4 regions of the Streptomyces sp. NPDC104096 genome follow, and region 3 is predicted to be linked to each of the others. Evidence: riboswitches for the same ligand, from Rfam matches in the RefSeq annotation. Region 3 holds a riboswitch; each other region holds the start of a gene.

What was found. Region 3 has a riboswitch for cyclic di-AMP ahead of ACZ60B_RS02530 (M23 family metallopeptidase). Riboswitches for the same ligand answer to the same signal wherever they lie in the genome.
Region 1: it holds a riboswitch for cyclic di-AMP, as region 3 does, so the genes downstream of both, ACZ60B_RS26855 (transglycosylase family protein) here and ACZ60B_RS02530 (M23 family metallopeptidase) in region 3, are expected to answer to the same signal.
Region 2: it holds a riboswitch for cyclic di-AMP, as region 3 does, so the genes downstream of both, ACZ60B_RS12975 (C40 family peptidase) here and ACZ60B_RS02530 (M23 family metallopeptidase) in region 3, are expected to answer to the same signal.
Region 4: it holds a riboswitch for cyclic di-AMP, as region 3 does, so the genes downstream of both, ACZ60B_RS07550 (M23 family metallopeptidase) here and ACZ60B_RS02530 (M23 family metallopeptidase) in region 3, are expected to answer to the same signal.

The regions. Positions count from the first base shown of each region.
Region 1 covers NZ_JBVJMD010000030.1:44,196-51,075, forward strand. Annotated here, with positions in the region: gene ACZ60B_RS26845 (cytochrome P450 family protein) at 1-1,060, shown strand, start outside; gene ACZ60B_RS26850 (transglycosylase family protein) at 1,241-2,092, shown strand; cyclic di-AMP (ydaO/yuaA leader) riboswitch at 2,440-2,608, shown strand; gene ACZ60B_RS26855 (transglycosylase family protein) at 2,612-3,289, shown strand; gene eno (phosphopyruvate hydratase) at 3,606-4,901, shown strand; gene ACZ60B_RS26865 (FtsB family cell division protein) at 5,044-5,520, shown strand; gene ACZ60B_RS26870 (DUF501 domain-containing protein) at 5,539-6,105, shown strand; gene ACZ60B_RS26875 (Ppx/GppA phosphatase family protein) at 6,102-6,880, shown strand, end outside.
Region 2 covers NZ_JBVJMD010000009.1:112,539-119,418, reverse strand. Annotated here, with positions in the region: gene ACZ60B_RS12985 (ATP-dependent Clp protease proteolytic subunit) at 5-712, shown strand; gene ACZ60B_RS12980 (hypothetical protein) at 720-1,028, shown strand; cyclic di-AMP (ydaO/yuaA leader) riboswitch at 1,410-1,579, shown strand; gene ACZ60B_RS12975 (C40 family peptidase) at 1,583-2,056, shown strand; gene ACZ60B_RS12970 (ATP-binding protein) at 2,171-2,629, opposite strand; gene ACZ60B_RS12965 (helix-turn-helix domain-containing protein) at 2,840-3,697, shown strand; gene ACZ60B_RS12960 (DUF397 domain-containing protein) at 3,707-3,931, shown strand; gene ACZ60B_RS12955 (8-amino-7-oxononanoate synthase) at 4,058-5,185, opposite strand; gene bioB (biotin synthase BioB) at 5,332-6,528, shown strand; gene ACZ60B_RS12945 (adenosylmethionine--8-amino-7-oxononanoate transaminase) at 6,521-6,880, shown strand, end outside.
Region 3 covers NZ_JBVJMD010000002.1:20,552-27,431, forward strand. Annotated here, with positions in the region: gene ACZ60B_RS02520 (PrsW family intramembrane metalloprotease) at 1-498, shown strand, start outside; gene ACZ60B_RS02525 (aldo/keto reductase) at 533-1,477, opposite strand; gene ACZ60B_RS02530 (M23 family metallopeptidase) at 1,658-2,686, opposite strand; cyclic di-AMP (ydaO/yuaA leader) riboswitch at 2,697-2,862, opposite strand; gene ACZ60B_RS02535 (PP2C family protein-serine/threonine phosphatase) at 3,119-4,279, opposite strand; tRNA gene ACZ60B_RS02540 (tRNA-Met) at 4,841-4,914, opposite strand; gene ACZ60B_RS02545 (dihydrofolate reductase family protein) at 5,025-6,158, opposite strand; gene ACZ60B_RS02550 (MarR family winged helix-turn-helix transcriptional regulator) at 6,235-6,756, shown strand.
Region 4 covers NZ_JBVJMD010000004.1:307,384-314,263, forward strand. Annotated here, with positions in the region: gene ACZ60B_RS07530 (sensor histidine kinase) at 1-328, opposite strand, end outside; gene ACZ60B_RS07535 (MBL fold metallo-hydrolase) at 753-1,934, opposite strand; gene ACZ60B_RS07540 (TetR/AcrR family transcriptional regulator) at 2,101-2,712, shown strand; gene ACZ60B_RS07545 (SGNH/GDSL hydrolase family protein) at 2,761-3,546, opposite strand; gene ACZ60B_RS07550 (M23 family metallopeptidase) at 3,848-4,798, opposite strand; cyclic di-AMP (ydaO/yuaA leader) riboswitch at 4,801-4,962, opposite strand; gene ACZ60B_RS07555 (tyrosine-protein phosphatase) at 5,414-6,211, shown strand; gene ACZ60B_RS07560 (DUF6126 family protein) at 6,301-6,423, opposite strand; gene ACZ60B_RS07565 (helix-turn-helix domain-containing protein) at 6,420-6,880, opposite strand, start outside.

The DNA.
Region 1 (6,880 bases), on a different contig from region 3:
ACATCACGACGAGCCCGCGCACGCCAAGGGCAAGACCGGCATCCCCGGTGAACGCAAGGCCGAGCTGATGACCCATCTGCTCAACATCGACCCGCCGGACCACACCAGGCTCCGGCGGCTGGTCAGCACGGCGTTCACCCCGCGCCGGGTCGCGGAGTTCGCACCGCGCGTGCAGGAGCTGACCGACCGGCTCATCGACGGCTTCGCCGCCCGGGGCTCCGCCGACCTCATCCACGAGTTCGCCTTCCCGCTGCCCATCTACGCCATCTGCGAACTGCTCGGCGTACCCCGTGAGGACCAGGACGACTTCCGGGACTGGGCGGGCATGATGATCCGGCACGGCGGAGGGCCGCGGGGCGGCGTCGCGCGGTCGGTGAAGAAGATGCGCGGCTATCTCGCCGAGCTCATCCACCGCAAGCGGGAGGCGCTGCCGGAGACCGCCGCACCCGGCGAGGACCTCATCTCCGGTCTCATCCGCGCCTCCGACCACGGCGAGCACCTCACCGAGAACGAGGCCGCCGCGATGGCGTTCATCCTGCTGTTCGCGGGGTTCGAGACCACGGTCAACCTCATCGGCAACGGCATGTACGCCCTGCTGACCCACCCCGGTCAGCGCGACCGCCTCCAGTCGTCCCTGGCCGCCGGCGAGTCCGGACTGATGGAGACCGGCATCGAGGAACTCCTGCGCTACGACGGGCCGGTGGAGCTGGCGACCTGGCGGTTCGCGACCGGGCCGCTGACCATCGGCGGACAGGACATCGCCCCCGGGGACCCCGTTCTCGTCGTCCTCGCGGCCGCCGACCGGGACCCGGAGCGGTTCGCCGAGCCGAATGTGCTCGACCTCACTCGCAGTGACAACCAGCACCTCGGTTACGGCCATGGAATCCACTACTGCCTGGGTGCACCGCTGGCCCGGCTGGAGGGACGGACGGCGCTGACCACGCTCCTCACCCGGCTTCCCGATCTGCAACTCGCCGCAGAGCCTGCGGACTTGAGATGGCGCGGCGGACTCATCATGCGCGGGCTGCGTGTCCTGCCTGTGGAGTTCACGGCGGTCTGACCGATTGGCGGCAGTCGTGAGGGTTCCGTGCCCGGGTGACGCACCGTCAACATTGTGATCTGCGCGTGATCTCTGCGGCATGAACTTGTGACAAGTGATCGTGTGCCGATACGTTCAATCATCAACACGGCGTCAGCGTCAGGCCGTGTCGGTCACTGCTGTCGCACGAAAGGTTTCCGCATGCTCTCCGGAAACGGTCGTCACCGTCGTCCCCGCCAGGCCCCGGCCCTGCTCGTCGCGGCCGGCGTGGCGGGTTCCGCCATCGCCATCCCGCTCCTGGGCGCCGGTGGCGCGAGCGCGGCCGAGGGCAGCACCTGGGACCAGGTCGCGCAGTGCGAGACCGGTGGCTCGTGGAGCGCCGACAGCGGTGACGGGCACTTCGGAGGCCTGCACCTGACCCAGGCGGACTGGGAGCAGTACGGCGGTCTCGACTACGCCTCCAGGGCCGATCTGGCCAGCCGGTCCCAGCAGATAGCCGTCGCCGAGAAGATCCTCGCCGCCCAGGGGGCCGGCGCCTGGTCCACCTGTGGACTGACCTCCGGGCTCGCCAAGGACTCCGCGACGGCCGCCGTCGACACGGGTGTGGCGGGCGACACCGCGAGCGGCGCGTCCGGGGCGACCGGGTCGCCCTCGGTGTCGGACCCGCTCGGCCTGTCCGACTCCTCCACCGGTGCCACCGCCGACCCGTCCGCGACGCCCGCCGCCGGCACCGCGTCCGCCGACCCGTCCGCCCTGCCTTCCGGCACGACGTCCCCCGCCACCTCTTCCGCGACCGCGACGGACAAGGCGGGCGAAACCGCCGATACCGCCACGAGTGACGCACAGGACGATGACGTCGTGGCAAGTGGGGCGAAGGCTGACTCTTCGGACAATTCCCGTCAGGCCATCGGGGCTTCGGGCCTGGTCGACACGGGCGACCTGGGCACCGGCCGCCACCGCGGCGCCAGCGCCGACGAGGACACGGCCTCCGCCGACACCGACGCCGACCTCTCCTTCGTCGGCCGGCACGCCTCGACCGCGTACGGCTCGTAACCCGCTCGCGCCGGGGTGGCCCGCCGGCCCTCCGGCCGGCCCTCCGGGCCTCCGCGACGGAAGGCGCCGCTCCGCATGGTGAGCGGGGGGCGGGTGATGCCGTCGGAACCCGCGTCCTCCCCGGTCAGGCCTGGGAGGCACCTGCCTAAACGGGCCTAAAGCGGCGAGAGTTGACGCCCCGTTTCGCCGCTAAATGTCCGTTTTGATGAAACTGTGGGATGAGTCTCAGAAGCCCTGATCGTCTTTGGAAATACCAGGATCGCCTGTCTACGGTCGAGATCGCTCGCCACAGCGGGCACCGGCCGCCGCAACGCCGAATCCTGCCAGCGGCTGCCCGGGAACATTCGTCGCGTCAAGCGCCGTCGGCAGGAGCGGGGGACCCAAGGTAAGCGCCGGGCCCAGCGGTTGAAGCTGGTGCCGGCTCGGGGTGAAGCCGCGTCCCGTGAGGGGCGTGGCCGGGCAACTCAACCGGCCCGAACCCGACAGCTCACCTCGCAGGCGTCGGTGAGGGGATCCACCATGCTGTTTTCCGGTAAGGGCACGCACCGCCGCTCCTCCAAGGCCACCCGCATCGCCGCGCTCGCCGGTGTCGCCGGTGTCGCCATCGCCGCCCCGCTGCTGGCGGCCGGCAACGCCTCCGCCGCCACCGCCGCCGAGTGGGACACCGTCGCCCAGTGCGAGTCCGGCGGCAACTGGGCCATCAACACCGGCAACGGCTACTACGGCGGTGTCCAGTTCTCCGCCTCCACCTGGGCCGCGTACGGCGGCACGCAGTACGCCTCGCAGGCCAACCTGGCCACCAAGGCCCAGCAGATCACCATCGCCGAGAAGGTCCTCGCCTCCCAGGGCAAGGGCGCCTGGCCGGTCTGCGGCAAGGGCCTGTCCCGCACCCCCTACACCGGTGCCGCCGCCGCGTCGAGCACCCCCGCGCCCAAGACCGTCACCCGCTCCGCCGAGCCGCAGACCGCCTCCCGCTCCGCCGAGCGCCCGGCCGCCGCGCAGACCGTCACCACCCCGGCCGGCACGAAGGTCGCGAAGGGCGACGGCGAGTACAAGGTCGTCAAGGGCGACACGCTCAGCAGCATCGCCCAGAAGCACCAGGTCAAGGGCGGCTGGCAGGCGCTGTTCAAGCTGAACAAGGGCGTCGTCGCCGACGCCGACGTCATCCACCCCGGCCAGCAGCTTCACCTGAAGTGACAGCGGGCTCGTAGCTGAACCACGGCGGCCTCCCAGCCGTGTCCTTCATTGTGGAGGCCACGTGAGGGCCGTCCCCCCGTCCCCACGGGCTCCCCGTCCCGGTGCGTTCTTCCCCCGTACGCACCGGGACGGGGTTTTTTGTCGAACCGGCTTTGTTCCGTTCGGAAACAATTTACTCTCGGTTCCGTCCATGAGGCGGTCAACGACCGGCTGATCGCCCCGGGACGGCTAGGCTCAGTCACGCGCGGCCACCACAGGCCTGCGCATCACCGGGCTTTTCCGGCCCGGCATAGCTTGCGTCACATCCCAGAAGGAGATGCTCGTGCCGTCCATCGACGTCGTCGTAGCCCGGGAAATCCTGGACTCCCGAGGCAACCCCACGGTCGAGGTCGAGGTCGGCCTCGACGACGGCAGCACGGGTCGTGCCGCCGTCCCCTCCGGCGCCTCCACCGGTGCCTTCGAGGCCATCGAGCTCCGTGACGGTGACCCCAACCGTTACCAGGGCAAGGGCGTCGAGAAGGCCGTCCTCGCCGTCATCGAGCAGATCGGCCCGGAGCTCGTCGGCTACGACGCCACCGAGCAGCGCCTGATCGACCAGGCGATGTTCGACCTGGACGCCACCGACAACAAGGGCTCGCTCGGCGCGAACGCCATCCTCGGCGTCTCCCTCGCCGTCGCGCACGCCGCCTCCGAGGCCTCCGACCTCCCGCTCTTCCGTTACCTGGGCGGCCCGAACGCGCACCTGCTGCCCGTTCCGATGATGAACATCCTGAACGGCGGCTCGCACGCCGACTCCAACGTGGACATCCAGGAGTTCATGATCGCCCCGATCGGCGCGGAGACCTTCTCCGAGGCGCTGCGCTGGGGCGCCGAGGTCTACCACACCCTCAAGAAGGTGCTGAAGACCAAGGGCCTGTCCACCGGTCTCGGCGACGAGGGCGGCTTCGCCCCGAACCTGGAGTCCAACCGCGCCGCCCTCGACCTCATCGTCGAGGCCATCAAGGAGGCCGGTTACACCCCCGGCGAGCAGATCGCCCTCGCCCTCGACGTCGCCGCCTCCGAGTTCTACAAGGACGGCGTCTACACCTTCGAGGGCAAGGAGCGCTCCGCCGCCGAGATGACCGAGTACTACGCCGAGCTCGTGGCGGCGTACCCGCTGGTCTCCATCGAGGACCCGCTGTTCGAGGACGACTGGGCCGGCTGGAAGATCATCACCGACAAGCTGGGCGACAAGGTCCAGATCGTCGGCGACGACCTCTTCGTCACCAACCCCGAGCGCCTGGCCCGCGGCATCGAGGAGGGCACCGCCAACGCCCTGCTCGTCAAGGTCAACCAGATCGGTTCGCTGACCGAGACCCTGGACGCCGTCGAGCTCGCCCAGCGCAACGGCTTCAAGTGCATGATGTCCCACCGCTCCGGCGAGACCGAGGACGTCACCATCGCCGACCTCGCGGTCGCCGTGAACTGCGGCCAGATCAAGACCGGCGCCCCGGCCCGCTCGGACCGCGTCGCCAAGTACAACCAGCTGCTGCGCATCGAGGAGATCCTCGACGACGCCGCGGTGTACGCCGGCCGCAGCGCCTTCCCGCGGTTTCGCTCTGCGAACCAGTAGGCACGGCAAGGGCTGAGCCGTACAGGGTCAAGCCTGAGCCAGTCGTACGTACGTCCCCGTACTCGGTCCCGTACCGTGTCCGGGGACGTACGCGTGTGACGGCGCGTGTGACGACGGGCGCGAAGGGGAGGCGGAGAGCCAGATGGCCGTGAAGGACCGGGACCGTTTCTCCACCGCGACCAGGCTGCGGGTGCTCGGCGAGCAGACCGCGGCCCGGGTCTACCGCTCCCAGACCAGACGGCAGGCCCGCCGCTCCCGGCTCACCGGACGGGCCGCGCTGCTCGCCCTCGTGCTGTGCTCGCTGGTCGTGGCCCTCGCCTACCCCATAAGGCAGTACGTCTCGCAGCGCGCCGAGATCGCCGACATGGAGCGGCAGAAGGAGCAGGCCAGGGAGCGCGTGGAGGAACTGCGCGACCTCAAGGCCCGCTGGCAGGACGACGCGTACGCCGAGCAGCAGATCCGGCAGCGGCTGCACTACGTGATGCCCGGCGAGACCGGCTATGTGGTGATCGACCCGGACGCGGTCAAGCAGTCGCGGGCCGCCCGCGGGGCGGCGCGCCGCCCCTGGTACTCGAACGTCTGGGACGGAGTCGACAAGTCCGACGCCTCCGACCAGTGAACGGACAGAAAGACACGCATGCAAACGCCCCCGCCGCACACTGAGCGCACCGAGCCCACCGACGCGGACGTCGAGGCCTTCAAGCAGCAGCTCGGGCGGCCGCCGCGCGGGCTGCGCGCCATCGCGCACCGGTGCCCCTGCGGGCAGCCGGACGTCGTGGAGACGGCCCCCCGGCTGCCCGACGGCACGCCCTTCCCGACGCTCTACTACCTGACGTGCCCGAAGGCGAACTCCGCGATCGGCACGCTGGAGGCGAACGGCGTGATGAAGGAGATGACCGACCGGCTGGCGACCGACCCCGAGCTGGCCGCCGCCTACCGCGGCGCGCACGAGGACTACATCCGCCGCCGGGACGAGATCGAGGAGCTGACGGGCTTCCCGAGCGCGGGCGGCATGCCGGACCGGGTGAAGTGCCTGCACGTTTTGGTCGCGCACTCGCTGGCGGCCGGGCCGGGGGTGAACCCGCTCGGCGACGAGGCGCTCGCGATGCTGCCGGAGTGGTGGCGCAAGGGCGCCTGCGTCGTCCCGGCCGGGGAGTGCGGGAAGCCCGCGGAGGGCGTGGAGTCCGGGGAGGGCGACCAGTGACCCGGGTGGCGGCGATCGACTGCGGTACGAACTCCATCCGGCTGCTGGTGGCCGACGCCGACTTTGGGACGGGTGAACTGGTCGACCTGGACCGGCGGATGACCATCGTCCGGCTCGGCCAGGGCGTGGACCGCACCGGCCGGCTCGCCCCCGAGGCGCTGGCGCGCACCTTCGCCGCCTGCCGTGAATACGCGGACGTCATCAAGGAGTTCGGCGCCGAGCGGATCCGCTTCGTCGCCACCTCCGCCTCCCGGGACGCGGAGAACCGGGACGAGTTCGTCCGCGGGGTGCTGGACATCCTCGGCGTCGAGCCCGAGGTCATCTCCGGCGACCAGGAGGCCGAGTTCTCCTTCACCGGCGCCACCAGGGAACTGACGGGCCGTGCGGACCTGGACCGGCCCTACCTGGTGGTGGACATCGGCGGCGGCTCGACCGAGTTCGTCGTCGGCGACGAGCACGTGGGCGCCGCGCGCTCGGTCGACGTCGGCTGCGTACGGATGACCGAACGGCACCTGGTCGTGGACGGCGAGATCACCGACCCGCCGACGGCCGGTCAGATCGCCGCGATGCGGGCCGACATCGAGGCGGCCCTCGACCTCGCCGAGCGGACCGTCCCGCTGCGCCGGGCGCACACCCTCGTCGGCCTGGCCGGCTCCGTCACCACCGTGTCGGCGATCGCGCAGGACCTGCCCGCGTACGACTCGGCGGCCATCCACCACTCCCGGGTCTCCCACGACCGGGTCCGCGAGATCACCGACCGGCTGCTGCGCTCCTC
Region 2 (6,880 bases), on a different contig from region 3:
TCCCATGACCCGACCGTCCGCCCGTCACGTCCTGCCGGGGTTCACCGAACGCACCGGCTCCGGGCACCGGACGCTCGATCCCTACGCGAAGCTGCTGGAGGGACGGATCGTCCTGCTGGGGTCACCGATCGACGACACCTCGGCCAACGACGTGATCGCGCAGTTCATGCACCTGGAGCACGCGGCGCCGGACCGGGCGATCTCGCTGTACATCAATTCCCCCGGCGGCTCGTTCAGCGCGATGACCGCCGTCTACGACACGATGCGCCACGTCAGCTGTGACGTGGAGACGTTCTGCCTGGGCCGGGCCGGGGCGTGTGCCGCGGTACTGCTGGCCGCGGGCGCGCCGGGCAGGCGGCACGCGCTGCCCGGCGCCCGGGTGACGATCCGCCAGCCGATGCTTCCCGGGCCGTTCGAGGCCCAGGTGAGCGATCTCGTCGTCGAGGCCAAGGAGTTGGCGCGCACCCGGGTCCTGCTGGAGGACATGCTGGCCCGGCACACGGGCCGGCCACCGGAGCAGGTGGCCGCGGACATCGAGCGGGACACGGTCCTGGACGCGCGGGGCGCGCTGGAGTACGGCCTGGTGGACCGCGTCGTGGACGGCCGCGGGGTCCCGCCCGCCGCACCGGGCACGTCCGGCACCCCCACCCTCCCCGGAACATCCGGCGCGCCCGGCACTCCCGGCACGCCCGGCACTCCCGGCGCGAGGTGAGCCGGGGATGCTGCCGCCGGAACTCCCGCCGCTGCCCGCCCTGACCCGGGCCGAGGGCGAGCTGATCGACCGTTACCTGGAGGTGGTCGACCTGCTCGGCCGCATCAACCCCGCGCACCACGGGGACACCTACCGCGGACTGCGCGCCGCCCAGGCGCTGGTGGGCAGGGCGACCGCGCTGCGCGACGCGCTGGCGCTGATGCACCAGCGGGGCGAGGCCGAACTGCACGCGCCGACGCTCGCGCGGGCGCTGCGCGTCCTCGACGGGGAGCGCCGCACGGCGCGCGTCACCGTGCCGTCGCGCTCCGACAGTTGACCCGTCCCCGGTCGGCCCGGACGTCGCGCGCGATGCGCGAACCGTCCGGGACTGAGTTCAAACGCTCCGAACGGCGTACCCACTGTCGGAGTAGCGACGGATCCTTTTCTCGGGCCTCCAGGGTTGCGCAACGCGCGTAGCTCGACGGCGGGGTGAAGTGCTCCGCCGCTGGTCCGGGGCTCGTCGTTCCCCTGGACGGACGATCGAACAAAAAGGTGTCCACCCGAACGGGTGAGTGGTGAGTAACAACACAAATCCACGGTTCCGTTGGGATTTTCGGACACCTGTGAGTGAAGATCCCTGTCTGACGACAAGCCCCCGCCACAGCGGCGGGGCGGTCCGGGCGGACGCCGAGTCCTGCCGCCGCCCGGATGACCGGTCGACAGGAGTGCACCGGCAGGAGTGGAGGACCCAAGCACGACGGGTTCGCCGGAACGGTCAAGCCATGACCGGACCGAGCAGCCCTTGGGGTGAAGCCGCGACAGCGGCCGGGCAACTTCGCCAGCCCGAATCCGACAGGTCATCCTTCACAGGCGGCTGACGAAGGGTTGCGCATGACTGCGCTCAATCGTGTCCCGTCGATGATGGTCCGGGCCGGTACGGCTTCGGCGCTCACCATCGCCGCCGTGGGCGGCTCGATCGTGGTCCCGGGCCTCTCCGCGGACGCGGCGGCCGCAACGACCGCGACGAAGGTTCTCAAGATCGCGGCTTCCAAGAAGGGCTCGCCGTACCGCTACGGCGCCACCGGGCCGCGCAGGTTCGACTGCTCGGGGCTCACGCTGTACGCGTTCAAGAAGGCGGGCAAGAAGCTGCCCCGCACCGCGGCCCAGCAGTACAACAAGACCCACCACGTCTCGGCCCGCCACCGCAAGGCCGGGGACCTCGTGTTCTTCCACTCGGGTTCCAGCGTCTACCACGTCGGCATCTACGCCGGGAAGGGAAAGATCTGGCACGCCCCGAAGACGGGGGACGTGGTGCGGCTCCAGAAGATCTGGACCAAGAGCGTCTGGTACGGCCGGGTGAGCTGATCCGCCCGGTGCGGTGGTGGCGGCCTGGCACGTCCCCACCGCACCGGGTCTCCTCCCCGGGCCTCCCCGCACCGGGTCTCCTCCCCGGGCCTCCCCGGACCGGGGGCCCGGCCCTCAAGGCTCCTGCTGTCCCGCGGCAGGCACCGGCCGGGCCGGGACGGTCCACGGGAGTTCGATGCACACCGTCTTGCCCCCCTCGGGGGTGGGACGGACGTGCAGCCTTCCGCCGCACTCGGTGGTCAGCCAGCGGACGATCACCATGCCCCGGCCGTTGTCCTGCTGGACAGCGGCCGGCAGGCGTTTGGGGAAGCGCGGATGGCTGTCGGTGACGCCGACGCGCAGCCGCTCGTCACGGTCGAGGGTGAGATCGACCGTGAACGTCGGGGACTGCCCGAACGTGTGCTGTACGGCGTTGGTGGCGAGCTCGGAGACGACCAGTCGGACGGTGTCGGCCATCTCGGCGTCCGGGGGCAGCCCCCACTCCACGAGGGCGCTCGCCACGAAGTTACGGGCCGCGGAGACCGAGGCGGGATCGCTCGGCAGGGTGACGGATGCTTCCAGATGGTCTGCCATGGCGACGTCGTCCCTTTCCCGCGGGACCGCAGTCCGACAAGGAGCGGATTCGAGTACGGTCCCGGACTGGTGCTTCTTCGCCAGACTGCCATTTCCGGGCCGGTCACGGTGCCGATCCACCGAGATATGCATATATCTGTCGCTCGAAGCGGTGAACTCTGCGACGGCAGACCGTATTTGGGCGACTCGGAAGCAGTAGGGAGTTTTCCCATGCAGTACGGTCCCGCCGTGCGCCGCCGGAAACTGGGCGCCGAGCTGCGCGCGCTGCGCGCCCGCACCGGGCTCACCAGTGGTGAGGCGGCCCGTCTGGTGGGCTGGCACCAGTCGAAGGTCAGCCGGATCGAGACCGGTGCCAGCGGGGTGAAACCGGCCGATGTGCGGCTGCTCCTGGACGCGTACGGCGTCGCCGAGACGGAACTGCGGGAGTTGCTGCTGATACTGGCGGGCTCCCACGACGGCGGCCGGGACCACTGGTGGCACGCGTACCGTGGTGTTCTCCCGCCCACCTACCGGGATTTCATCAGTCTGGAGTCGCAGGCGAGCGCGATGCGCACGCTGGAGACGTCCGTGGTCCCAGGGTTGTTGCAGACGCCCGAGTACGCCCGCGCGGTGACCCGCGCCGCGGTCGAGGGGCTGGACGAGGAGCGGCTGGACGCGCTGGTCGAGGTGCGACTGGCCAGGCAGGACGTGCTGCGCGCGCATCGTCCGCTGGAGCTGACCGCGGTCCTGGACGAGGCGGTGCTGCGCCGGGAGGTCGGCGGGCCCGAGGTGATGGCGCGTCAGTTGCGGCGGCTGGTGGAGGCGGGGCGGCTGCCCCAAGTGCGGCTCCAGGTCCTGCCGTTCCGGGCGGGAGCACACATTGGCGTCACCGGACCTTTCGTTATCTTGTCATTTCCGAGCACTTCTGATCTGGATGTGGTTGTTCTCGACCACATGACGAGTAGCCTCTACCTCGAACGGAAAGAAGACCTCCAGGCCTACTCGGAGGCCTTCAACACCCTCAGGACGCACGCCCTTTCACCCGAGGACTCATTGGATTTCATCGCCGGGATAGGTGACGACACATAAGGAGGCGCCATGACTGCACTGCCTCGCAACTCGATACCCGCCACGCGTCTGCACGGCGCGATGTGGCTGCGCAGCAGCTACAGCACAGGAGCGAACAACTGCGTCGAGACGGCGCGGCCCGGCCGAGGACCGTGGGCCGGACTGCTCGCCGTACGCGACTCCAAGGATCCGGCCGGCCCCGCGCTGCTCTTCTCCCCCGAGAGCTGGGCGAAATTCACGGCCACATTCCACTGATTCCGGTCATTCCCGGTCCACTCCGACCAATATCGGGCCAGTATCGACCGGCACCGAATCGGCAGCAAAGCGCCGTCATTCACCGGTAATTGGCGAACGTGCGAAACAGGGCCGTGTCACGCCGACTCATGGTCGTGTCTCGTCGATCACCCGCACCGCGTGCGCGATCAGCTCCTCGGTGAGGTCCGCGCGCGCGGTGAGCCGAAGCCGCGAGATCCCGTCGGGCACGGAAGGAGGACGGAAGCAGCCCACCACGACACCCGCCGTCCGGCAGTCGGCCGCCCACTTCACGGCCTCCTCCGGGGACGGCGCCCGCACGGAGACGACCGCCGCGTCCGGACGTACCGCCTCCAGGCCCGCGGCGGTCAGGCGCGCGTGCAGTTCGCCCGCCACCGCGCGGGAGCGCGCCGCGCGCTCCGGCTCGCGGCGCAGCAGCCGCAGGGCCGACAGCGCCGCTCCCGCCGCGGCGGGGGCGAGACCGGTGTCGAAGATGAACGTCCGCGCCGCGTTGACCAGATGGTCGATCACCCGGGCCGGGCCGAGCACGGCGCCGCCCTGACTGCCCAGCGACTTGGACAGGGTGACCGTCGCCACGACGTCGTCGGCGCCCGCGAGCCCGGTCGCGTACGGGGCTCCCCTGCCGTCGTCGCCCAGCACGCCGAGCCCGTGCGCGTCGTCGACGACCAGTCCGGCGCCGTGCTCCCGGCAGACCCGGGCGAGCGCGGCCAGCGGTGCGGCGTCGCCGTCGACCGAGAAGACCGTGTCGGAGACGGCGACGGCGGGCCCTTCGTGGGTCCGCAGCGCCTTGCGCACGGCGTCCGGATCCGCGTGCGCGGCCACCTGGGTGGTGCCCCGGGCCAGCCGGCAGCCGTCGATCAGCGAGGCGTGGTTGCCCGCGTCCGAGACGATCAGCGAGCCGTGCGGGGCCAGCGCCGAGACGGCCGCGAGGTTGGCCGCGTAGCCGGAGGAGAAGACCAGCGCCGCCTCGAAGCCGCAGAAGGCGGCCAGTTCCCGTTCGAGTTCGGTGTGCAGTTCGGTGGTGCCGGTGACGAGCCGGGAGCCGGTCGCGCCGCCGCCCCAGGTCCGCGCGGCGCGCGCCGCGCCCTCGACGACCTCGGGATGCCGGGTCAGACCGAGGTAGTCGTTGCTCGCGAGGTCGAGGAGCGGCGAGTCGGCCGGGCGCGGGCGCAGGGTCCGTACGAGCCCGGCGCGGGCGCGCAGTTCAGCCTGCTCGTCGATCCAGCCGAACGCCATGGGTCCTCCGGGGATTTTGTAGGCAGTGGACAGACCCTAGCCGGACGGCCGTCGGGCCAGGATGTGGCAATCCACACACCGTGAAGTGTCTCTGTTGTGTGAAGTCACCTTGGCCCCGAGCAGGTCCTTACGACAGGATCGGCCTCATGGACCTGCTGAAGACGCTGGTGGAGAAGGGGCTTCGGCGCGAGCTGCCGAGCCGCGAGGAAGCACTCGCCGTACTGGCCACCTCCGACGACGATCTGCTCGATGTGGTGGCCGCGGCCGGCAAGGTGCGCCGGCAGTGGTTCGGCCGACGGGTGAAACTCAACTACCTCGTCAACCTGAAGTCCGGGCTGTGCCCGGAGGACTGCTCCTACTGCTCCCAGCGGCTGGGCTCGACGGCCGGGATCCTCAAGTACACCTGGCTGAAGCCGGACGAGGCGTCCAAGGCCGCGGCGGCCGGGCTGGCCGGCGGCGCCAAGCGGGTCTGCCTGGTGGCCAGCGGGCGCGGTCCGACCGACCGGGACGTGGAGCGGGTCTCGGACACCATCAAGGCCATCAAGGACGGGAACGAGGGCGTGGAGGTGTGCGCCTGCCTCGGCCTGCTCTCCGACGGCCAGGCGGAGCGGCTGCGCGAGGCGGGCGCGGACGCGTACAACCACAACCTCAACACGTCCGAGGAGACGTACGCGGACATCACCACCACGCACACCTACGCCGACCGCGTGGACACCGTGCAGAAGGCCCACGCGGCGGGCCTGTCGGCGTGCTCGGGGCTGATCGCGGGCATGGGCGAGAGCGACGAGGACCTGGTCGACGTGGTCTTCTCGCTGCGTGAGCTCGACCCCGACTCCGTTCCGGTGAACTTCCTGATCCCGTTCGAGGGCACCCCGCTGGCCAAGGAGTGGAACCTCACCCCGCAGCGCTGTCTGCGGATCCTGGCGATGGTGCGGTTCGTGTGCCCGGACGTCGAGGTGCGGATCGCGGGCGGCCGCGAGGTCCATCTCCGTACGATGCAGCCGCTCGCCCTGCACCTGGCCAACTCGATCTTCCTCGGGGACTACCTGACCAGCGAGGGCCAGGCGGGCAAGGCCGACCTGGAGATGATCGCCGACGCCGGGTTCGAGGTGGAGGGCGCCGACCAGGTGACGCTGCCCGAGCACCGGTCCGGCGGCTGCCACGAGACGACGGCCGACAGCGGCTGCCACGACGGCGGCGCCGGCTGCCACGGCGGCGACAGCGTCTGCGGGTCCGCCCCGGCCGCCGCTCCCGCCCCCGCCCCGCGGGTCGACGAGCCGCGCCCGGACCTGGTCGCCGTACGCCGCCGGGGCGCCGGCACGGACCTCGCGCCCAATGCCTGACCTGAGCGTGCCCGAACTGCTCGAACTGGACCGACGCCACGTCTGGCATCCCTACGGCCCGATGCCGGGCCGCCAGGAGCCGCTGGTCGTGGCGTCGGCGAGCGGAGTGCGGCTGACCCTCGCGGACGGTTCGGGCGAACTGGTCGACGGCATGTCGTCCTGGTGGTCGGCGATCCACGGCTACAACCACCCGGTGCTGAACGAGGCCGCGCGCGAACAGCTCTCGCGGATGAGCCATGTGATGTTCGGCGGGCTCACCCACGAGCCCGCCGTACGGCTGGCGAAGCTCCTGGTCGACATCACCCCGGCCGGTCTGGAGCATGTCTTCCTCGCCGACTCCGGTTCGGTGTCG
Region 3 (6,880 bases):
TTCGCCGTGTACGGGCTGTTCATGGTGCCCGCGTTCGGCCTGCTGACCTGGCTGGTGATCTGGACGCGCCAACGCGAACTGCGGACCGTGTACGAGGAGTTGCCCGCGTACGTCGCCGCGGGCTGGCTCAGCCCGGCCGAGCCGTACGCGCTCGGCTCGATGCGGGCCCGGCGGCTGGCCCGCGAGTACGCCGGGCACCACCTCGGCAAGCCGGCCGAGCGGACGGTGGCGGAGTACGAGACTTACGCGACCTCGCTGGCGGCCCTGCGGCGCAGGGGACGCAGGGGCCGGGCCGGCAGCGACTTCGTCGTACGGGAGCGGGAACTGCTGCACCAGCTGTGGCGGCGCCGGGAGGTCGCGCGGCCCGCGCTGGACTACGCGGCGCGGGCGACGGCACCGCCGGTACCGGTGATGGTGCCGACGCCTCCCCCGGCGGCCTGGCCTGCGTACGGCTATCCGGCGGCCGCGTACCCCGCCTACAACCCGTACCGGTCCTAGCCCCGGGGCAGCCGGGGAGGGCGGGCGGGCCGGATCAGGCCGACGCCTCCGTGAGGCGCGCGACCTCCGGCTCCGTCAGCTCCAGCTCCGCGACCCCGAGCAGGGCCGGCAGCTGCTCCACCGTGCGGGCGGAGGCGATCGGGGCGAGCACGGTCGGCCGGGCGGCGAGCCAGACGAGCGCGACGGTGGCGACCGGGACGTCATGGGCGCCGGCGATCTCGTCGAGGGCGGCGAGGACCTTGCGGCCGCGGTCGGTCTCCAGGTGCTTGGCGGCGCCGGTGGCCCGCGCGCTGTCGACCGTCGTACCCGGGCGGTACTTGCCCGTGAGGAATCCGGAGGCGAGGGCGAAGTAGGGGACGGCCGCGAGCCCGGACCGGGCCGCGAGGTCCTGGAGTTCTCCCTCGTAGGTGTCTCGCGAGACCAGGTTGTAGTGGGGCTGGAGGGCCACGTACCGGGCCAGGCCCTCGCTGTCGGAGAACTCCAGGGACTCGCGCAGCCGCGCGGGGGAGATGTTGGAGGCGCCGATCTGGCGCACCTTGCCCGCCCGCACCAGTTCGTCGAGCGCGCCGACGATCTCCTCCACCGGCACCTCGGGCTTGTCGAAGTGGGTGTAGTAGAGGTCGATGTGGTCGGTGCCGAGGCGGCGCAGCGAGGCGTCGGCGGCGGCCTTGATGTTGGCGGCGCTCAGACCGGGGAACTCGGGGTGCTGGCTGACCTTGGTGGCGATGACGACGTCGGCGCGGTTGCCGCGGGCCCTGACCCAGTCGCCGATGATCGTCTCGGACTCACCGCCCTGATTGCCGTCTACCCAGGCCGAGTAGGAGTCCGCGGTGTCGATGAAGTTGCCGCCCGCGGCCGTGTAGGCGTCGAGCACGGCGAAGGACCGGTCCTGGTCGGCGGTCCAGCCGAAGACGTTGCCGCCGAGGGCGAGCGGGAAGACCTCGAGGTCGGAGGAACCGAGCTTGCGAAGGGAAGTCATGCCCAATGTCAACGCCCGGCCTGGAAGGTGATATTCCGTACGGCCGTCCGGCACTCCCACCGCTTCCGTGAGCCGTCGCCCGTCTCCCGCGGCCCGGCAGCGGAAAAACCGGCAGTCCTGGCGTCGGGGGGATGTCGCCAGGACTGCCGGAGGTTCAGGAAAGCCGGGGGGACCGGGACGTCAGGGGGTGAGTCCCTTGCCGCGCAGCCAGGCCATCGGGTCGATCCCGTCCGCGCTGCCGCCCGGGTGGACCTCCAGGTGCAGGTGCGGACCGGTGACGTTGCCGGTGGCGCCCACGCGGCCGATGACATCGCCGGTGGCGACCTTCTGCCCGACGCTGACGCTGATCGAGGACTGGTGGCAGAACCACAGCTCGGTGCCGTCGTCGAGGGTGAGGATCGTGCGGTAGCCGTAGGAGCCGGCCCAGCCCGCCTCGGTGATCGTGCCGCTGTGGATCGCCTTGATGAGCGTTCCGGTGGGCGCGGCGAAGTCGAGGCCCGTGTGGTACCCGGAGGACCACATGGAGCCGGCCTCGCCGAAGGTCGAGGTGATCGTGTACGAGGAGGTCGGCAGGGTGTACTGCTTGGCGAGTTCGGCCAGGCGCTCGGCCTCGGCCTTCTTCGCGGCCTCTTCCTCCGCCTTCTTCTTGGCGGCCTCGGCCTTTTCCTTGGCCGCCTGCTCCGCCTTGGCGGCCGCGTCGGTGGCGGCCTTCTCGGCAGCGGCGGCGGCCTTGGCCTCGACCTGGGTCTGCTGCTGCTCGGCCTGGGCCATGATCCGGCTGCGCAGCGCCTCGCCGGCGTCGGTGGTGCCCTGGGCGGTGTCGGCGGTGGTCACACCGATGCCGCTGAGCGGGGTCGCGACGTCCTGCGCGGTCTCGGCGGGCTTCTCGTCCGACAGCAGGGAGCCGACGGAGGGAAGGTCGGGCATGGAGATGGAGACCGGCGGCTTGCCGGTGTTGGCGCTGGCCATTCCGCCGCCGGCGACGGCGGCTATGACACCGACGCCCAGGACGGTGGAGCTGCGGGCGAGTCCCCCGCCACGCTGCTTGGCGACGCGATGCTTGCCACGCGGGGGGCGAACGGTCTCCGCGGTGGGATTCCATTCCTCCCACGGACCCTCGTCGGCGCGGTAGCTGCCGAGGCCGAAGGGCTCGGTGCTGGTCTGGCTCGGCACGAACGGGGCCTCTGGGGCAGGCGGGTTGGACGCCACGTGGGCGTACTCCTTCCTTCCTTCTCGCCTACCGGGTTAGCTGACGGGTTCGGAGCAGGAAGGTCTCCTACGCGCGTATACCGCCTGTCACTGGTGTCACTGACAGTGGTGGCCGTGCGATTCACCCCAGGGTGTTGGTTCCCCGGTTCCCTTGCGGGATTCGGCGCGTGCGCACGGAGCCGCCTTGTGACGGCTGGGACGACCGCGCTGCGTTATCGAACGTTAATGGGCACGGGGTCAGGATTCCAAGCCGTTCCGCTTGATCAATAACATTTTTGGCCAGGACTTAAGGCGATGACCGGCGGAAATAGGGCGAGTTGCCCCTTGCGTGAAGCGCGCCGGCAACTCCTCAGGAGTCACGGAGGTTTTGATGGTGACTCAGATGTTATGCGCAGGGGGGTCGTCCGATCACTCCACGTGACGAGAGCGTGGTCAGGGCCGCCGGACGGCGAGCAGGGCCATGTCGTCCGCCAGTCCTCCCCCGCAGTGCCGGTGCACGTCCCGCGCGAGAGCGGCGAGCAGTTCCTCGGGATCACGGAAGGAGCGGCCGGCGAGCCGCTCCTCGGGGTCGTAGAAACGGCCTTGGACGTCACGCGCCTCGGAGACGCCGTCGGTGTGCAGAAGCAGGGTGGCGCCCCTGGGGAACCGGGTCTCCTCCGCGCGGTCGGGCCGGCTGTCCAGCTCGCCCATGCCGAGCGGCAGGGCGGGCTCCCGGGCGGGCAGGGGGCACACGGTGCCGTCCGGGTGCAGCAGCAGCGGCGGCGGGTGCCCGCGGTTGAGGATCCGCACCGTCTCGTCCCCGTGCGGAAGTTCGGCGAGTACGGCGGTGGTGAAGCCCTCGGAGACGTCGGGCCCGTCGCGCCTGGTGCCCTCGCGCGCCAGCGCCCGTTCCAGCCGCTGGGCGACCGCCTCCAGGGTCGCCTCCTGCTCGGCGGCCTCCCGGAAGGCCCCGATGACCACGGCCACCGCCGCCACCGCGCCCATGCCCTTGCCCCGTACGTCCCCGACGACCAGCCGTACGCCGCGCGGGGTGTCCTGTACGGCGTAGAGGTCGCCGCCGATGAAGGCGTCGGCCTGGGCCGCCTCGTAGCGGGCGGCGACGTCGTACCCGCCGATCCGGGCGGCGGGCTCGGGCAGCACCGCGCGCTGGGCGGCCTCGGCGATCTCGCGGGCACTGGCGAGGCGCTGGTCGCCGCGGCGCACGACACGGTTGATGACCGCGGCCATCGCGGCGACCGTGGCCACGGTGACGATCTCGGTGACCGCGTCGGCGTCCGGGACCCGGGTGAACCGGGCGTGCACGGCGTACGCGCCGACGACGGCGGCCACCCCCGTGACGGCGGTGCCGAGGAAGGAGTACAGCGGGGCCGCCACCAGCGGGGCGGCCGTGAAGAGGGGCGCCGCGGTGAAGCCGCGGGGCGTGCAGATGCCGTAGCCGGCCCCGCCGACGGCCAGCAGCGCGGGAAGCAGCCTGAGGAGCGACCGCAGGAGGCAGATCCGCCGCTCCTCGCCGGAGGCGTCGGCGGGCACGGGCTGCACGGGCGCCCCGGACGCCCCGGACGCCCCGGACGGCACGGGGGCCCCGGACGGCACGGGGGCCGCGGGGGCGATGGGCAAGGCGGGCGAGGCGGGCGAGGCGGGTGCCTCGCCGCCGGGACCGTGGTCCGGGTGCGGGACCGAGTCCGGGTGCGGGACCGAGTCCGGGTGCGGGACCGAGTCCGGGTGCGGGACCGAGTCCGGGTGCGGAGCCGAGTCCGGGTGCGGGTCCGCGTGCAGGTGGGGGTCGGAGTGCAGGTGCGGGTCGGAGTCCGCGTCCGGGTCGGACACCAGTTCGGGATCCGGGGTCGGGTCGGGTCGAAGGCGGCCGCCCGCGCGTGCGTACGGGACGAGGTGGTCGTCGGCCGTGCCGGACCCCCCGGCCGCGCCGGGTTCCTCGTGCGGCCCCTCACCCGTCAGGTCACCAGAGCGCACCACTCGTCTCCCGCCGTCTCCAGCCACGAAGGTCCAGGTTCGCCGGAGTCGGCGCGCTGGGCGAGTGATGTTGGGCCGACCGGATGACGGCGACGCGGGACAGCGCCGCGCGAACGCCGGGAGCCGCGGTGAAAACACTCAGGGCCGGAATCCGTGAACTGGATTCCGGCCCTGAGTCTTCAGTAGCGGGGACAGGATTTGAACCTGCGACCTCTGGGTTATGAGCCCAGCGAGCTACCGAGCTGCTCCACCCCGCGTCGGTAGGACCAGCATACGCCATTCGCGGGAGGGAATGCACCGCGATTGATTCCGGGGCCGCCCGCAGGGCGCGGCCCGGCCCCGCTCCGGTCGACGCGGCCCGGTCGGCTCAGCCCGGCAGGAGGTGACGGTTCGGCGCCGTGGCGGCCGTCTCGTACTCCCGCAGGACGACGACGTGCGCGCCCTCGGCCGCCAGCAGCCCGCTGCCGTCGGCGCCCGCGACGAAGGTGTCCGGCTCCCGCCAGGCCGTGACCACCCGCCGCACCCCCGCGCCGAGGATCAGCCGCGCGCACGGGGCCGGCCTGGACGCCCGCCGGGCGCACGGCTCCAGGCTGCTGTAGACGGTCGCGCCGGGAAGCCGCGGATCGGCCGGGTCGATCTTCGCCAGGGCCGCCTCCTCCGCGTGCGCGAGGGGATCGCCGCCCTCCCGGGAGTGGCCCCGGGCGAGTTCCGTGCCGTCGGCGGCCACCACCACCGCGCCCACGCTGAACGCGGTCCGCGACGGCGGACACAGGGCCGCCAGTTCGCAGGCGAGCGCCAGCCAGTGCCGGTCGGCGGCCGAGACGGCGCCCGCGGTGCCGGGCGCGGTGGGCTCGTAGCGCATGAGGACGACGTCCTCGATCCGCCGGGTCTCCGTCAGCCGCAGCCGGCCGCCCTGGTACGCCCCCGGGCCGAACAGCCGGGGCGCGTCCGGGTCTCCGACGAAGAGCGGGGCGAGGACGAGCTGGAGTTCGTCGGCGAGTTCCTGCTGGAGCAGCTGGGTGTGGACGGTGCCGCCGCCCTCGACCATGAGCCGCCGCACCCCCCGCACGTCGTGCAGGTGTTCCAGCAGCGGCCGCCAGTCGAGCTCGGGGCCCAGCGCGACGACGTCGGTCGCGAGACCCGCCCGGCGGGCGCGTTCGGCGCCCCGGTCGGTGGTGTAGAGGACCTTCTCGCCGCCGGTGTGCCAGAAGTTCGCGGCCGGGTCCAGTTCGCCGGACCCGCTCACGGTGACCTTGAGGGGGTATTCCGGCCGCCCCGCCGCCACCCGCGCGGCCCGCCGCTCGGGCGAGTTCACCAGCAGTCGCGGGTTGTCGGCGCGGATCGTCCCGGCCCCGACGAGGATCGCGTCGACGGAGGCCCGTACCTCGTCGACCCGGTCGAAGTCGGCGGGACCGGAGAGCAGCAGCCGCTCGGGGCCGGTGTCGTCGAGGTACCCGTCGAGGGAGACGGCGGCGGACAGCAGGACGTACGGGAACGGCATCGGCGCGCTCACTCTCGGCGGCGGGGCGGGACTCGGGACACTTGGTTCAAGTTTGAAACAAACCTACACTGGCGGCATGACGACCCGCTGGCTCACTCCCGAGGAGCAGCGCGCATGGCGCGCGTACCTGGCCGCGACCCTGCTCGTGGAGGACGCGCTCGACCGGCACCTCCAGCAGGAGGCCGGCATGCCGCACCTGTACTACTCCATCCTGTCCCGGCTCTCCGAGGAACCCGGACGCCGGCTGCGCATGACCGACCTCGCCGAGCGGCTGAAGATCACCCGCAGCCGGTTGACGTACGCGGTGACGCGCCTGGAGAAGGACGGCCTGGTGCTGCGCGAGGGCTGCCCCTCGGACCGACGGGGCAGCATGGCGGCCCTGACCGACGCCGGGATGACGGTCGTGGAGCGGACGGCGCCGGGCCATGTCGAGAACGTCCGCGCGACCCTGTTCGACCACCTCGCCCCGGAGCAGGTACGGCAGCTGGAGGACATCTTCACCGGGGTCGCCCGGGCGCTCCAGGGCGGCGGCGAGGCGCCCGGGGCGCCGGAGGACGTGCCGTGGCGCCGCCGCTCGCCGAAACCCCCGTGCGCCTGACCGGAACGGCGTGAGCGGCACACCGGCCCCACCCGCCCGAGGAGCACCGCCGACCCGCCCGAAGAGCAACGCGCACCCACCCATTGCTTCAAATTTCAAGCATGAGTTAGGGTCGGGGTCACAG
Region 4 (6,880 bases), on a different contig from region 3:
GCGCGCCGATCCGGTCGGTCACGGACCGGGCGGCACGGTCGGCGGCGACGGCGGCGATCAGGATCCCCGCGACGGTGACCACGAGGGCGCCGGTCAGTACCGCCCACAGGGTCATGCCCTGTCCGGCTCCGGCGGAGCGGGCGGTGACCAGGATCGCCGCGCACGCGCTGAGGGCGACCGCGATCGGCGGCAGCACGGCGAGCCGCAGGAGTTGCGGCCGTATGTGGGCCTCGGGCAGCGGGACGGCGGGGCGGGCGACCGGCCGCCCGTGCCGCCCACCGCCGTCACGGCGGTCTGCGCGTGCGGCCGGTGCGCGGAGGTGAGACATCGGTGTCCTCGTGCTGGTCCGTCGAGCCTGAGCCTGATTGCTCGCGCGTGGTGCGCGGCTCGGGCGTGCGCCATCGCGGTGCCGGTCGGGAGAGCCCAGGAATTCGGCCCTGCGTCGCCCGGCGGGCACTCACAGTAGTCGCGGTTGCGACAGGTGCGGTGGGCAGTTGGCAAACTCCTACGGGGAGCATCCCGCTCTGGTATGAGGCATCGCACGAAAGACCGATGAACCCCTCAGACCCTCCTCCCCCAGGGGGAACACGAAAGGAACTCGGGAGCAAAAGGATGGTCTCAACCGATCAGAAACAGTCACTGTCGGTGATGTCGCAAGGGCGGGAACCGCTACCGCCCGACCGCGCGGGGGCGCTGACGAAGCACGAGAGGAAACGGGGCCGTGCATGGTCCGGCCCCGGAAGGATCGACCGCTACTCCACCGCGAGAACCGGTTCCGGTCCGGACGACGCCACCGGCGGCCACGTGGGCCAGCCCCCGGCCGGCGGCTTGGCGACGGCGCGCCACCACGGCGCCGAGGGTGCTGCCACGGTCGGCTCGAACGGCTCGCCCGCCACCGGGGCCGCCAGCGCCACGCCCGCCTTGTGCGTGGCGCGCATCGTGCCCTCGCCCGGCTCCGCCCACGGGTGCGGCGCCAGATTGAAGGTCGCCCAGTGGATGGGCATCATCACGCCGGCCGTCGGGTCCGCGGACTGGAGGTCGAGGTGGGCCTGGACCCCTTCCTCCGGGGTCATGTGGATGTCGGGCCAGAACTCCGAGTAGGCGCCGATCTGGATCATCGTGGCGTCGAACGGTCCGTGGGCCGCGCCGATGTCCTGGAAGCCGTCGAAGTAGCCCGTGTCGCCGCTGTGGTAGATCCGGTGCTCCTCGCCGGCCACGACCCAGGATGCCCACAGCGTGTGCTGGGTGTTGCGCAGACCCCGGCCGCAGAAGTGGCGCGCGGGGGTGGCGGTCAGGGTGAGGCCGCCGACGCGGGTCGACTCGTGCCAGTCCAGCTCGCGCAGCCGGTCGGCCGCCACACCCCAGTGTTCGAGGTGCTCACCGACCCCGAGCGGCACGGCGAACAGGGTGTCCGTGCCCGCCAGCGCCTTGATCGTCGGCATGTCGAGGTGGTCGTAGTGGTCGTGGGAGATGACGACGACGTCGACCGGGCCGAGCGCGGCCAGCGGCAGCGGCACCGGGTGCAGCCGCTTGGGTCCGGCGAACGCGAACGGCGAACAGCGCTCGCCCCAGACGGGGTCGAACAGCACCCGCCGACCGTCGATCTCGGCGAGCACGCTGGAGTGTCCCATCCAGGTGAGCCGCAGTCCGGAGGCGGGCGGCCGGGCGAGGTCGGCGAGGGTGGTGGCGTGCACCGGGATGGTGCCGCTCGGGGCGCGGTGCGACTTGGCCTCCCGGTCGAAGTAGACCTTCGCGAGGGCGGAGGCGGAGCCCGAGGGCCGGATCCGGGACGGGCCGCCGGGGTTCTGGAAGACCCCGTCCTTGAAGTGGGGCGAACTGCGGATGCGCGCGAGGCGCCCGCCGCTCGGGTCCGCGCCGAAGGCCGCGGGCTGCAACGAGCGGAGCCCGAGGCTCGAGGAACGGAAACCGGGCACGGCACCTCCAGGTGGAGTCGGGACGTTTCATTATGGTCGGCTCCCGCGACAACACCGGCTCCCGGCCGTGCGTTCCCGCTCTGCGACAACGCCGGTGCCCGGCCGTACGTTCCCGCCCGCTCACATCGCCGTTCCGGCAGCCGGGGCGCGGCACTAGGGTGACCGGGTGGCGAGAGTGCGGTTGAACGTGGCGGAACGGCGCGAGGAGTTGCTGCGGGCCGCCGTGCAGCAGATCGAGGCGCGGGGCGTGGCGGCGGTCAGGATCGCCGACGTGGCCTCGGCGCTCGGGGTGAGCAACGCGCTGGTGCTCTACCACTTCTCGACCAAGGAGAAGCTGGTCGCCGCCGCCTTCACGTACGCGGCCGAGGAGGACCTGGCCCGGCTGCGCAAGCTGCTCGGCCGCCGCACCACCGCGCTGCGGCGGCTGCGTTCGGCCGTGCGCTGGTACGCCCCCACGGGGCAGGCCAAGGGCTGGCGGCTGTGGATCGAGGGCTGGGCGGCGGCGCTGCGAGAGCCCGCCCTCCAGGACGTCACCCGCGACCTCGACCGGCGGTGGAAGGCCGCGATCACCGAGGTCGTCGCGGACGGTGTGGCCGCCGGGGAGTTCGAGTGCCCGGACCCCGCGGCCGCGGCGCTGCGTCTGACGGCCCTGCTCGACGGACTCGCCGTACAGCTGACGTCGTACCCCGGCGCCGTCTCGCGGGCCCGCGCGCAGGAGTGGGTGGACGAGGCGCTGGCCCGGGAACTGGGTCTCGCGCGGGAGGCGTTGACGGCGTAGGCGCGGAGCCGACCGGAGGCCGACCCCGCGCCCATGCCTGTCGGCCGCTCAGGCCACGGCCGCGATGCGTTCCTTGATGTCGTCCGGGGACAGCGCGCCCTTGGCGGTCACGTGGTCGCCCGAGGACTCCCCGCGCAGCCGTCGGCCGATCCACGGGACCAGGTACTCGCGCGCCCAGTGGACGTCGTCGCGCCGTACTTCGAGGGTGCCGCGCGGCGGCAGCGCCGGCCAGGCCTGCTCCGGGTCGGCCGGCACCTCCACGCCGAGGGTCTGGCCCGCGCGCAGCGCCACGCGCGTGTGCCCCTCGGGCGAGAGGTGGAGCCGGTCGCCGTCCCAGGCCCGGCGGTCCTGGATGGACTTGAGGGACCACAGGTCCAGCACCGGGCAGCCGTACCGGTCGGCGACGGCCCGGACGTGCCCGTTGTAGGTCGCGATCTTCCCGCGCAGGTGCTTGAGCAGGGGAACACCGCGGGTGTCGAAGCCGGTTGTCACCATGACGGTGCCGGATACGGCGGTCAGCGCGGCGATCGCGCGCTCGAACCGCTCCGCCACCTCGTCGGGGTCGGTCCCGGGCCGGAGGATGTCGTTGCCGCCGGCGCAGAAGGAGACCAGGTCCGGCGCGAGTCGGACGGCCTGCGGAAGCTGGTCCTCCACGATCTGGTCGAGGAGCTTTCCGCGTACCGCGAGATTGGTGTACTGGAAGTCGCCCTCGGGCTGCCGGTCCGCCAGGAGGACCGCGAACCGGTCGGCCCAGCCGACGAACGCCCCGTCGGGGCCGGGGTCGCCGACGCCCTCGGTGAAGCTGTCCCCCACCGCCACGTACGACCCGATCACTGCTCTGCTGTCACTCTTCGAATCGTCTGCCACATCGGCTCATGATTCACCTTCGAATGTGACCTACGCGACCGTAGCCATGGGTTGACGGACGGTGAGATAAGCCACTCCTAAAGAGTTGTCCAATCAGGGAATAAGCGTGCGATCCGGAACATCGACGCAGTGCCCGCACCCGGGCGCGTCGAAGGCCGGCCCCCGGGGATCGGGGTCCGGCCTTCGACGGCGGAGAGGCACGCGGGAGACGGCCTGCCGGTCAGGCAGTTCGTCGCTCAGACAGCCCGGCGGTCGGACTGCCCGTCGGTCAGACGGCGACGCCGTGCGCGCGGAGGTAGGCGATCGGGTCGACGTCGGAGCCGTAGTCCGGGGTGGTGCGGATCTCGAAGTGCAGGTGCGGGCCGGTCACATTGCCGGTCGCGCCCGAGAGACCGACCTGCTGACCCGCGGTCACGGTCTGGCCGGCCGAGACGGAGAGCCGGGACAGGTGGGCGTACTGCGCGTAGTGGCCGTCGGCGAGCCGGATGACGACCTGGTTGCCGTACGCGCCGCCCCAGCCGGCCGAGACGACGGTGCCCGCGCCGACGGCCTTGAGCGAGGTGCCGGTCGGGACGACGAAGTCGACGCCGGTGTGGTGGCCGCTGGACCACATGCTGCCCGCCACGTGGTACGCGGTGCCGATCGGGGCACCGGCGACCGGGAGCGTGAAACCGCTGCCGGTGGTCTGCGGGGCGGCGGGCTTCGCCGCGGAGGACCGCGCGGACGAGGACTCCGCCGACGCGGACTTCGCGGGGGACGACTCCGCCGAGGAGGACCCCGCCGACGGCGACTTCGGCGCGGCGGACCCGGCGCCCTCGCCCGTCACTGCCTTCGCGCCGATGCTGAGCTTCAGACCGGGGTGGATCAGCGACGGATCGGCCCCGACGGCCGCCCGGTTGTCCTGGTAGAGCCGGTGCCAGCCGCCGTCGACGTGCTGGGCGTCGGCTATCTTCGCGAGGTGGTCGCCGGCGACCACCGTGTAGGTACGGGCACCCGTGCTCTGCCCGTCAGCCTGCTCGGCGGTCTTCTGGCCGCTCGTCGCGCCGGACTGCGCGGCCTTCGCGGGAACCGACCGGGCGGCGGACTGCGGCGTCGCCGCGTGCGCGCCGGTGGCCCCCAGCAGCGGGAGGGCGAGCGTGGCACCGCCGGTTCCGACGACGGCGAGCGAGCGGCTGAGGCGCGGGGCCTTGGGACGGCGGTGCTTACCCTTCGCGGGCATGGCGTTTTCCTCTCCGGCGCCTACGAGGTGAGCTGTCGGGTGCGGACTGGAGATGCCCGGCCGCGCTCGCGGCGCGGCTGAACCCCTAGCCTGTTCCGGTGACGGGACCAGGCGGTCGAGCCTGTGGGTCCCCCGTTCCTGCCGTGCACGGGTGAGTGTGCGGGCACCGGGCGGCGGCAGGATTAGGCGTCCACCCGGATCGGTGTGGAACGTAAGCGAGCCCGCCACAACGGGACAAGCGGCCTCTTCCGGATGTGCCCGTTTTGCTTGATCCGTTACGAGAGATCCCGATTACCCTGCGTAAAACTCCTCCCCTCTCGTTTCACATCTCCCCAAAAGGCGCACTGATTGCGTGAACATGACGCAGCACTCACGGTCACCGATATGACCCTCCTCACGCACTCGTCACCCAGTCACCTTTATTCCAGGGCGAGTTCCGGCAAAGAGGGCAATCCGGGCAGACCGCCTACAGGTGACACACCGGGACGGTCGCCGCACCGACGCTTCGGCCTGTGGACGACGCGGTCGCCCTCGAACCGATGTCGTATCGTCGTCAGCGCATCCCGTCGGCCACCCGCCGAGCCACGCCGACGGGGCGAGCGGGAGGAGCCCCCCTTGACGCAGCAGGTCCCGTCGACCGAGCCCGAACTGGCCGGAGTGCGCAACTTCCGCGACGTCGGCGGACTGCCCACCGCCGACGGACGGCGGGTGCGCCACGGCGTGCTGTTCCGCAGCGGTCACCTGGCGCACGCGACCGACGAGGACGCGGCGTTCCTGTCCTCCCTGAAGCTGCACACGATCTTCGACTTCCGCAACGCGGCGGACCAGAAGCTGGAGGGCCCGGACGTCGAGCTGCCCGGCGTGCGCAATGTAAACCTGCCGCTGTCGGACCCGGCGGACGGCTCCGAGTTCTGGAAGATGGTCCGCGACGGCGAGATCGAGCAGCTGCGCGCGATCCTCGGCGAGGGCAGGGCCGCGCACCGGATGATCATGTCGTACCGCACCATCGTCAAGGAGCGGACGGGCGAGCACTCCCGGGTGCTGCACTCGCTCTCCGAGGACAGCGTCCCGGCCCTGATGCACTGCGCGGCGGGCAAGGACCGCGCCGGCCTGTCCATCGCGGTGACGCTGCTGGCCCTGGGCGTGGAGCGCGAGGCGATCCTCGCCGACTACCTGGAGTCCAACGCCACGCACCGCCGCTACAGGGTGCGCCGCAGCGACTCGTCCTCGGCGGGCTACTCCCCCGAGGTCATGGAGCTGCTCAGCCCCCTGTTCGACGCGCGGGCGGAGTACCTGGCCGCGGCGCTGGAGACCATCGAGGAGAACTGGGGCGGCGTCGACGCCTACCTGGAGCAGGGGCTCCGGCTGGCGCCCGAGACCCGGGAACGGCTGCGCGAGCGGCTCCTCGACTGACCCTCGGCCCGGCGGCTCGCCGCCGGGCTCCGGCCCTTCGGGCCGCCCGCTGTCGGCGCCCCGCCGCCGAGCCGCCCGTCGCCGGGCGACTACTGCTGGGCGCCGACCTCGAAGAGCAGCCAGATGAACGCCGCGAGGACGTGTCCCACGGCGATGTAGACGATCAGCCTGATCCAGAGGGAGCGGGGGAACTTCTCCTCGATGTCACTCATGGCTTCTCTCCGATGGTGTCGCCGAGGCACAGGGTGGCCGTCGGGCTCTGCAACAGGGTGTGTACGAACAGCAGCTCGACCCCGTCGGGGTCCTGAGCGGCTATACGGTGCGGGGTCAGCGAGTCGAAGTGCGCGCTGTCGCCCGGACCGAGCAGGTGGGTGGCGTCGGCCAGTCGCAGCCGCAGGCGCCCGGTGAGGACGTACAGCCACTCCTCGCCGGGGTGCACGCGGACGACGTCGCCCTGCGAGCCGTACGGGACGCGTACCCGCAGGGCCTGCATCCCGCGGCCGGGCGAGCCAGCCTGCCAGTACGTCCAGCCGCCCGCGGCGGTCGGCTCCGCGTCACCGGCGCGCAGCACGGCGTCCCGGTCGGGGACCGTCTCGCCGAGCAGGTCCGAGACTGTCGTACCGTAGACGCGGGCGAGTGCGAGCAGCATCGGCAGCGATGCCTGGCGCT